DNA from 3 places in the Sporosarcina sp. FSL K6-1540 genome. Region 3 is predicted to be linked to each of the others. Evidence: riboswitches for the same ligand, from Rfam matches in the RefSeq annotation. Region 3 holds a riboswitch; each other region holds the start of a gene.
What was found. Region 3 has a riboswitch for S-adenosylmethionine ahead of MKY15_RS10360 (MFS transporter). Riboswitches for the same ligand answer to the same signal wherever they lie in the genome.
Positions count from the first base shown of each region.

Region 1: another riboswitch for S-adenosylmethionine. It lies ahead of metK (methionine adenosyltransferase); the one in region 3 lies ahead of MKY15_RS10360 (MFS transporter).
Region 2: another riboswitch for S-adenosylmethionine. It lies ahead of MKY15_RS14385 (methionine ABC transporter ATP-binding protein); the one in region 3 lies ahead of MKY15_RS10360 (MFS transporter).

Region 1 is NZ_CP152018.1:2,725,936-2,729,208, forward strand. Features, by position in the region: gene pckA (phosphoenolpyruvate carboxykinase (ATP)) at 1-1,221, opposite strand, end outside; SAM riboswitch class I at 1,404-1,521, shown strand; gene metK (methionine adenosyltransferase) at 1,711-2,907, shown strand; gene MKY15_RS12925 (gamma carbonic anhydrase family protein) at 3,210-3,273, opposite strand, start outside.
Region 2 is NZ_CP152018.1:3,035,569-3,038,841, reverse strand. Features, by position in the region: gene MKY15_RS14390 (methionine ABC transporter permease) at 1-323, opposite strand, end outside; gene MKY15_RS14385 (methionine ABC transporter ATP-binding protein) at 313-1,326, opposite strand; SAM riboswitch class I at 1,432-1,542, opposite strand; gene MKY15_RS14380 (pyridoxal phosphate-dependent aminotransferase) at 2,044-3,213, shown strand.
Region 3 is NZ_CP152018.1:2,224,633-2,227,905, forward strand. Features, by position in the region: gene MKY15_RS10350 (hypothetical protein) at 1-45, opposite strand, end outside; partial or broken gene MKY15_RS10355 (hypothetical protein) at 181-390, opposite strand; gene MKY15_RS10360 (MFS transporter) at 513-1,970, opposite strand; SAM riboswitch class I at 2,053-2,163, opposite strand; gene MKY15_RS10365 (5-methyltetrahydropteroyltriglutamate--homocysteine S-methyltransferase) at 2,192-3,273, opposite strand, start outside.

The DNA of each region.
Region 1 (3,273 bases), 500 kb from region 3:
AGCGTATACTGTCGCTGGAAGTGGAAGGAAAGGTGAACCGAAGCACGTTGAGAACGTTGCTTCAGGTGATGTGATACCACGCTCAGTTCCGGCAAGCTTCGAAGTGAACCCGCTTAGGAAGTGATACATTGCTTGTTCTTTTGTTAACTTCGAGATTGGAGGTAGCACGCCAAACGCATCTGCCGTTAAGAATACAATCGTTTTCGGATGACCAGCAACAGAAGGGTCAACGATGTTATCAATTGCTTGGATAGGATAAGCTGCACGCGTGTTTTCAGTTAATGAACCATCATCGTAGTCAGGAATGCGTGTTTCCGGATCGACGACAACGTTTTCTAGTACGGAACCAAAACGAATTGCACCAAAAATTTCAGGTTCTTTTTCTTGTGATAAATTAATACATTTTGCATAGCAACCGCCTTCGATATTGAAGACACCAGTGTCAGACCAGCCATGCTCGTCATCGCCGATTAATTTACGGTTTGCATCTGCCGAAAGTGTTGTTTTACCTGTTCCAGAAAGACCGAAGAATAGGGCAACATCACCGTCTTCACCAACGTTTGCCGAACAGTGCATCGGCATAATTCCATTTTCTGGTAGTAAGTAGTTCATGATTGAGAAGATTGATTTTTTCATTTCGCCAGCGTATTCAGTTCCACCGATAAGAACAATACGTTTTTCCATTGATACGATAATGAATGTCTCTGAATTCGTACCATCGACCACAGGATCAGCTTTAAATGAAGGAGCCGAAACGATTGTAAATTGTGATTCATGTTGTACTAGTTCTTCTTCAGTTGGGCGGATGAACAAGTTGTGAACAAACAGGTTATGCCATGCAAATTCATTCACAACTTGAATGGATAGTCGTGAAGCTGGATCTGCGCCTGCAAAACCTTTGAAGACGAACAGTTCGTCTTTTGTTCTCAAATGAGTAATTACTTTATTATATAATGAATCGAAAATTTCAGAAGAGATTGGACGATTGACGTTGCCCCAATCGATTTTGTCTTTGGAGGACGCTTCCTCAACAATGTATTTGTCCTTAGGTGAACGACCTGTATATTTGCCTGTCTGAGCTGTAACCGCTCCGTCTGATGTCAATTGAGCTTCACCACGTGAAATCGCTTTTTCAACAAGTTGTGGAACTGAAAGTTGAACTTTTACATTTTTCCCAGAAAGAAGTTTGTTGAGGTCATCACTAATTTTCGCAGATATCATAAGTATGTACCGTCCTTTGCATATAGTCCCAATCAATTGGGTGTCATCACATTATTGAATTAGTATAACACATTAAGAATAATAATCTATACTAATTCAAACCTCAAGGATTTATACGCAAAATGGGTAAAAAGATTTGACATGCAACAAGATTTTTCGTAGCATATATAGTTGAACGGATACTCTTATCCCGAGCTGGTGGAGGGGTCAGGCCCTATGAAACCCGGCAACCTGCACAGACGTTTTGTCTGCGCGAAGGTGCCAAACCTGTAGCAAGGCACAGTCCTTGTATGATAAGAGTGAAAGGTGCTTATGAAATCATGCCTTTCCTCATGTATTATTACGTGAGCGAAGGGCTTTTTATATGATATCGCCCTTAATCCTCGTGTATAGAGCTCGCAATGGCTTGTAGTCTTTTCATTTAGAAAAGACTCTACATGGGACATATGAGTACCGTATCAATCTCGTAGGATATAAGGAGGAAATAACATGACAAATCGCCGACTATTTACTTCAGAATCGGTAACTGAAGGACACCCGGACAAAATGTGTGACCAAATTTCGGATGCTATTCTAGATGCTATATTGGCAGAAGATCCAAATGCACGTGTTGCATGTGAAACGACAATTACAACAGGACTTGTCCTCGTTGCAGGAGAAATTACGACGACAACATATGTCGATATCCCGAAAGTTGTGCGTGAAACTGTTAAAGAAATTGGTTATGTACGCGCGAAATACGGATTTGATTGGGAAACATCTGCAGTTTTGACTGCGATCGATGAACAATCAGCCGACATCGCTGCAGGCGTTGACCAGGCACTTGAAGCGCGTGAAGGTTCGATGACAGATGATGAACTTGAAGCAATTGGAGCTGGTGACCAAGGTTTGATGTTCGGTTACGCTTGTAATGAAACACCGGAACTGATGCCGTTACCAATTAGCCTAGCTCATAAATTATCATTCCGACTTGCACAAGTACGCAAAGATGAAACCCTTACGTATCTGCGTCCAGATGGAAAAACACAAGTGACTGTTGAATATGATGAAAACAATAAACCAGTACGCATCGATACAATTGTTATTTCAGCGCAACATCACCCTGAAATAACACTTGAGCAAATTCAGCGTGATATTAAAGAATTCGTCATAAACCCGGTTGTACCAACTGATTTAATCGATGAAGACACGAAGTACTTCATCAACCCAACTGGCCGCTTCGTAATAGGGGGACCTCAAGGAGATGCAGGTCTTACTGGCCGTAAAATCATCGTTGACACGTACGGTGGTTATGCGCGTCATGGCGGCGGTGCGTTTTCTGGGAAAGATGCGACGAAAGTGGACCGCTCGGCTTCATATGCGGCACGTTATGTTGCGAAGAACATTGTCGCTGCAGGACTTGCAGATCGATGTGAAGTGCAACTTGCTTATGCAATCGGTGTTGCACAACCTGTATCGATTTCTATCGATACATTTGGAACAGGCACAGTCGAGGAAAGTAAACTTGTTGAGCTTACGCGTGGACTGTTTGACCTTCGTCCAGCAGGCATCATCAAAATGCTTGATCTGCGCCGCCCAATTTATAAACAAACAGCTGCATACGGTCACTTCGGCCGTACAGACATTGATCTACCGTGGGAACAAACGGATAAAGCTGATGCATTGAAAGAGTTAGCAGGGAAATAATGTAGTGTAAACACTGAAAGGCAGGATCTCCCTGTTTTTTGGTGTTTTTTCTGTTTAGGATGTTTGATTTAGCGGGCGTCATAGAGTGTAGCGAATCTGTCGTACACTCTCATCACAGGAGCTATAAACAAATGATACAATTGTTATAAAGTGAAACCTGATCGGAGAGGAGAGAGCGTCGGGCTATGAGTTTAATAGGTTTGTTACTACTGGTTGGGGTTGTTGCGTTATTTGTGTTAATTGGTTTAGTAATCTTTTTATTTATAAAAAAATAAGAGCTGCCTTCAAAGGCAGCTCTTTTATTATTGTTGTAAACTCTTGTAATACTGCCCTTTTTCGGCATACTCCTGAACAATCCGTTCCATG
Region 2 (3,273 bases), 810 kb from region 3:
GGGATTGCTGCCGCAGATAATGAAACACTAGCAGCCCCAGGGCCAATCGGAGTACCTACTATTAAAATCGTTAAAGGGATTAACGCGACGAGTAAAATAATAAACGGCACAGAACGGACCATATTGACGATAAAGCCAATAACTGAGTTCAATGCCCGATTTTCTAAAAATAAGCCTTTATCGGTAGTGAACAGCAAAATCCCTAGCGGAAGCCCAATAACAAGTGCGATAACGAGAGAAATACTTATCATATAAAGTGTTTCCCCAAATGCTTTTGTAATATCAGGCATTAACTCTATAACGTGTTGTAAATCAATTCCCATTGTCAATTACCTCCACTTGAGCAGCTCGTGATGACATATAGGCAATTGCCTTTTCTATTTCGTCATCCTCGCCTTTTAGTTCCATCAGGAAAGTACCGAGTGGCCTTTCTTGAATATATTCAATGGAGCCGTGTAGGAAATTACCTTGTATAGTAAATTGCTGCACAGTATCTGAGATAATTCCATCGCCTGCGACATCACCTTTAAACATGACTTTGACCAGTTTGCCCGTGCACTTGCTCAAAATCATTGACGGCACATCAAATGACACAACACTACTAATAAATTCTTTCGTTAATTCTTCTTGAGGATCTGAAAATATATCATATACTTGTCCTTCTTCAATCACTTTTCCATCTTGCATAATTGCCATGCGATCACAAATTTCTTTCACGACATTCATCTCGTGTGTTATTAGAACGATTGTAATCTGTAATTCTTTATTTATTTTCTTCAACAGCCTTAAAATAGATAGCGTCGTATTTGGATCTAATGCAGATGTTGCTTCATCACACAGTAACACTGAAGGATTATTCGCTAGTGCTCGGGCAATACCTACCCGCTGCTTCTGGCCACCACTCAGCTGCGCAGGATAAACATCCCGTTTATCAGAGAGGCCAACCATTTCTAGTAAGTCCGTTACCCGAGCGTTTATTTTATTGGCAGGCGTTTTGGCTGCCCGTAAAGCAAATGCTATATTTTCATATACTGTCTTTTGGCTGATTAAATAAAAGTGTTGAAAAATCATTCCTATTTTCAGACGTGCCTGACGGAGATTATTCCCCCGTAACTTCATCAAATTTAATCCATCTACTAAGATCGTTCCGCTCGTTGGTTTTTCCAACAAATTTAGACAACGGATAAGAGAACTCTTCCCTGCACCTGAGTAACCTACGATTCCGAAAATTTCTCCTGTGTTAATGTCGAGTGAGACATTATCAACACCAGTCACGATTCTCTCTTTTGTTTTGTATACTTTTGATACGTTTTGAATTTGAATCATGCAATTCTCCTCTTTCTATAAATAGAAGTACGAAATCTCAGATGTCTGACCATATAAAAATGCTTCTCTCATATATGAAAGAAGCACCGAAAATAAAAAGGTTTCAGCTCATCTTTCAGAATGAAATTCACTCTGTAGGAGTTAGCACCTTCCTTACATTACGCAAGGGGTTGCTGGACGTCATCGGGCCTATCCCTCAGTCTCTCTTGATAAGTACCATTATGTAATTATTTTGATTGATAAGTTTCATATTAGTATGTCTCAATAAGATTGTCAACATAATATGTTCTGATATATAACAATTTATTATCATTTTCATTTCATTCCATGTATACTGACAATAAGAAAAGCGGAAGGCGCCGTCTAGACGCGACAGGCATAAATCAATCCAGGGGAAGGCAGTCTAAGAGCGCGACGTCCTGTCGCAACGACTGCATACCTGCATCCTTGCAGGCACGACGTGGCGCTCTTTGCCACATAGCTGGATTGCTTTCAAGGAACCTAGCCTAAGTACGCCGCGTCCTGCGGCAATGGCTAGGTGACCCACATCCTTTGGGCCTCAGAGCGGCTGGCGCCTGGAGCTAGACAATAAGAAAAGCGCAAGCGCCTTGGTAGACCCGACAAGCGCTGGAGTCTAGACACTGCTCCAAGTGAAAAACTTATACTATCTTACTCTTTTACACTAAAGATTGGATTACATAGAAGAGAGGTTATTACATGGCACTATCAAATCGACTCAAGAACCTACCACCGCACTTTTTCGCATCACTTGTTCGAAACGTACAAGAAGCACTTTCTGAAGGACGCGACGTTATTAACTTGGGGCGTGGAAATCCCGATCAACCGACACCTCCACATATTATAAAAGCACTCCAAGAAGCAGTCGAAGATCCAACAACACATGGATACTCCCCTTTCAGAGGGACTGCCGAATTAAAACAGGCTGTTGCTGACTTTTATAAACGAGAATACGATGTTCATATTGATCCTAAAACAGAGGTAGCGATTCTATTTGGAACAAAACCTGGATTGGTCGAGTTACCCCTCGCGATTATGAACGAAGATGAATTACTTTTATTGCCGGATCCGGGATATCCCGATTATTTATCGAGTGTAAGCTTAGCCAATATTAAATACGATTTAATGCCATTACTTGCAGAAAACGATTTTTTACCTGATTACTCTGCTCTTTCCGATGAACAAAAGAAGCAAGCAAAATTAATGTATTTGAACTATCCAAATAACCCAACAAGCGCAACAGCCACACTTCCATTTTTCGAAGAAACGATTGCTTTGGCAAAAGACAATGATATTGCAATTTTGCATGACTTTGCCTATGGTGGAATCGGTTTTGACGGTGCGAAACCTGTCAGTTTCCTGCAAGCAGAAGGTGCAAAAGAAGTTGGAATTGAAATGTACACATTGTCAAAAACGTATAATATGGCGGGATGGCGGGTCGGTTTTGCCATCGGTAATGCCGATATTATCGAAGCAATCAGCTTATTGCAGGATCATTTATTCATAGATATATTCCCAGCAATTCAGCGCTCAGCAACAGAGGCATTATCGGGAAGCCAGGATTGTGTGGATGAGCTCGTTTCACTTTACGAAAGCCGCCGGAATGTCTTAATTTCCGAATGTAAACGAATCGGTTGGGATGTCATCGCGCCCGCTGCATCTTTCTTCGCTTGGTTACCTGTACCAGAAGGATATACAAGCGAATCATTCACCAAGTTACTATTAGACAAAGCAGACATTGCCGTAGCACCGGGCCATGCTTTTGGAAGGTATGGTGAAGGGTATATACGTGTTGGCTTATTGGAAAGTGAAGACCGTTTAAAAGAAGCAGTTGCACGAATTGAAAAACTCGATATTTTTTCACGATAAAATAATTTAATTTGAATTTCATATCAAAAAAGCCAGGAGTTTTCTATTCTTGGCTTTTTT
Region 3 (3,273 bases):
TACAATGGGTAGTAAAATACGCACAAATTCCAAAGTTGAGCCCATATTATAATCCCTCCTTTCTTTTGCTTTTGAATTGATTCAATTTTAACATAGTTTATTCCATTAAATGGTCCGTTAGTTGAATAAGAACTACTTTTTATAGTGCGAATCCTATATATGTTGACATAAAGAATCCACTCAACAACGCTCGGCTACCCCTATGAGGCGCCTTCGCTGGAGATTATATAGAACCATTAGTTCAACATATATAGGTGCATCATAGGTTTCTGTATTTTGTGTTAGATTTCCTCTGATAATCAAGTCATTCAAAGTGACTTCATTTCTCTGATATTGGCTACTTTCTAATACTTGAAACCAAGTGAGATAGTTGTTCAAATATTTAGTTGCAGATCACCTGGAATAGTGTCTAGCCCCACGAGCCATTGCCGCAGAACATCGCGATCTTAGCCTGCCTACTTCCTTTGATTGAATTATGCCTGTTGCATCTTAAAGGGCATCTTGCGCTTTTCTCAAGCCAAGGATACAACGTTCTTGCGGACCGCCTTACTGGAGATGGCTAGCACTAGAACTAGGCCCGCCGCCATTAATGCGCCATCGAGTAGAAGTGGCAAGCCCCAGCTGCCGGTGTTATCTCGAATGACTCCGGAGACGACAGGTGAGAGAACTGCTCCGATTTCTCCAATCAAATTGAGCATTCCAAACATGGATCCTCTGCTTTTTTCGGGCGTCAAATCGGAAGCCAGAGCATGTGCCACCGGTTGCAATGCAAAAAAGAATAATCCGGAGACAAACAAAATGACAGACATAACGATGGGGTTGTTATTGCCCATCATGACATAGACTGCAAATATAAAAATAGTTACAGTCAGTACAGCGGTTAGTACAGCAAGGACGTTACGTCGCCCATTTGGACGATTGGCCACTATGTCAGAAATTTTGCCGCCAAGAGGAAAACCAATGATTCCAGCCAAACCATTAAACGATGCAATCAAAGCGGCAGCCATTAATGCACCGCCACCGAAATCTTTGACGATAGAGACGGACCAAAATCCGTAAAACCATAGATGCCACATGATAGGGATAAAGAACAAGTACAATAAGAAGAGATTCTTATTCGCTATTAACGGTTTTATTTCAGACTTCTTCGTTGTGTATAAATAAAGTATTAAGAGCGGACAAAGTGCAACAAGAATGACCGCAATCGCGATAGAGGACAGACCTAGTTTGACGGAAAAGTAATAGATGCCCATCACTATGACAAGAAAAACGGCTGAGTACATGGACATGTACAATAGCCCTTTGCCAAACTGTGCTTTAATACCAGGTGAAGTTAAATCTACAGAAGCACTTGAATCGTTTTTGGGCTTCATATATTTAAATAGTAGGAGTGCAATAATGAGTGTAATTGTTCCGGTCACGAAAAAAGGAAAGCGCCAAGCCCCTTCACCCATAAATGGTTCTGCGACTGTAATAAGATAAGGGACGCCAAGTGTGCCCGCTGTCAGACCAACAGATAATCCGGTAAGCGCCACACCCATTCCTAATCCAACTTTTTCAGGAGGTGTATGATAGGCAATATAAGAGCGGTCATTCGAATAAAAAACGCCTTCGCCTAGCCCGAGTAGGACTCGGAAAAGAATAAATGCAACAAGGCCTCCCACCAAACCCGTTAATAAAGTGGCGATTCCAGCCCAAACAATACTTAAAATGATAATAGCACGATAGCCAAACCTGTCCCCAAAGTAGCCACCAGGAAATTGCATTAACATAAAACCGGCAAAAAATAAACTACCAATCAATCCGCCAATTCCATGGGGGTTTGCCACGTCTGCAAAAAAAGAAACTTCATTTTCAATCATATATGTAATGATCGGCCCAGTTGCAACCCGGTCAACGTAAGAAACAAACCAACCTAAAAATAACAAGCCCCAAATCGTATGATATCTTTGCAAACCTTCCTTTTTCATTTCTCACACTTCCAATTCTATTGTTAATAAAACAAAATGCCCCTCCACTGTGTTAGTAGAGAGGCATTCGAGAGAAAATACCCTCTCATTTTCCAAAGCATAGTGCTTTGCAGGAATTAGCACCTTATCAACATGATTGTTGAATGGTTGCCGGGTTTCATAGGGCCAGCCCCTCCACCGCTCTTCATAAGAGTTTTATTAGCCTATTTAATTTGTAAAGGTTACTGCCAAACGTCTTGCGCGATAGTTACAACATGACGAACTTTTTCCCATTGTTGTTCTTCAGTTAACTGATTACCTTCTTCTGTTGATGCGAAGCCACATTGTGGGCTTAAGCATAGTTGATCTAAAGGAACATACTTTGAGGCCTCTGCTATTCTTGCTTTAAGCTGTTCAGGGGCCTCTAATTCGCCGAATTTAGAGGTGATCAAGCCTAATACGACGAAAAGGTCAGGGCGATTGACATGGCGCAACGGTTCAAAACTGCCGGAGCGTTCGTCGTCAAACTCAAGGAAAAGACCGTCAACATCTAATCCGCCGAAAATTGTTTCGGATACATCCTCGTAGCCACCACTAGAAAAATAGGTCGATTTGAAGTTGCCGCGGCAAATATGCATCGTCACGAGCAAGTCGGCAGGCCTTTTCGCGATGGATTCATTGATGGCACGTGCCGATAGTTGTACAAGTTTGTCAGGATTTTGCCCCTTCGCTTTCAATGTTTCCCTTCCTTCTTCCGATAAGAAGGAAGCCCAAGACGTGTCATCGATTTGAAGATAACGACATCCCTCATCGTACAGTGCTTGAATTACGTCTTGATAGGCTGTAACCAAGTCATCAAATAACTCTTCGTCATTTGCATAGATGCCTTCTTCGAATGTCGCTCTGTGAATCAGCATATTCGGGCTTGGAATCGTGAATTTTGCGACTGCATCACCTGCGATACTTTTCAGGAACTTGAAGTGTTCAATCATGTAATGGTCGCTAAACCCAATTTTTCCTGTCACTCTAATGCCGTGTGCTTTCGTTACAACACCATTGAATTGGAGTCCTTTATCTGTTTCGAAAAACTCAACGCCGTCAAAGCCAGAAAGGAAGTCAAAATGCCACCATTTACGGCGGAATTCTCCGTCCGTCACAGAATTAAGTCCAGCTTCTTTTTGCTTTTCGACGAGCTTTGTAATTTCTTCGTCTTCGATTGTGCGTAATTCCTCGGCAGTGATATCACCGGTTTCTCTTTGCAAACGCGCCTGCTTTAGGCGTTCTGGTCTTAAAAAGCTCCCGACGTGATCTGCTTTAAATGGTG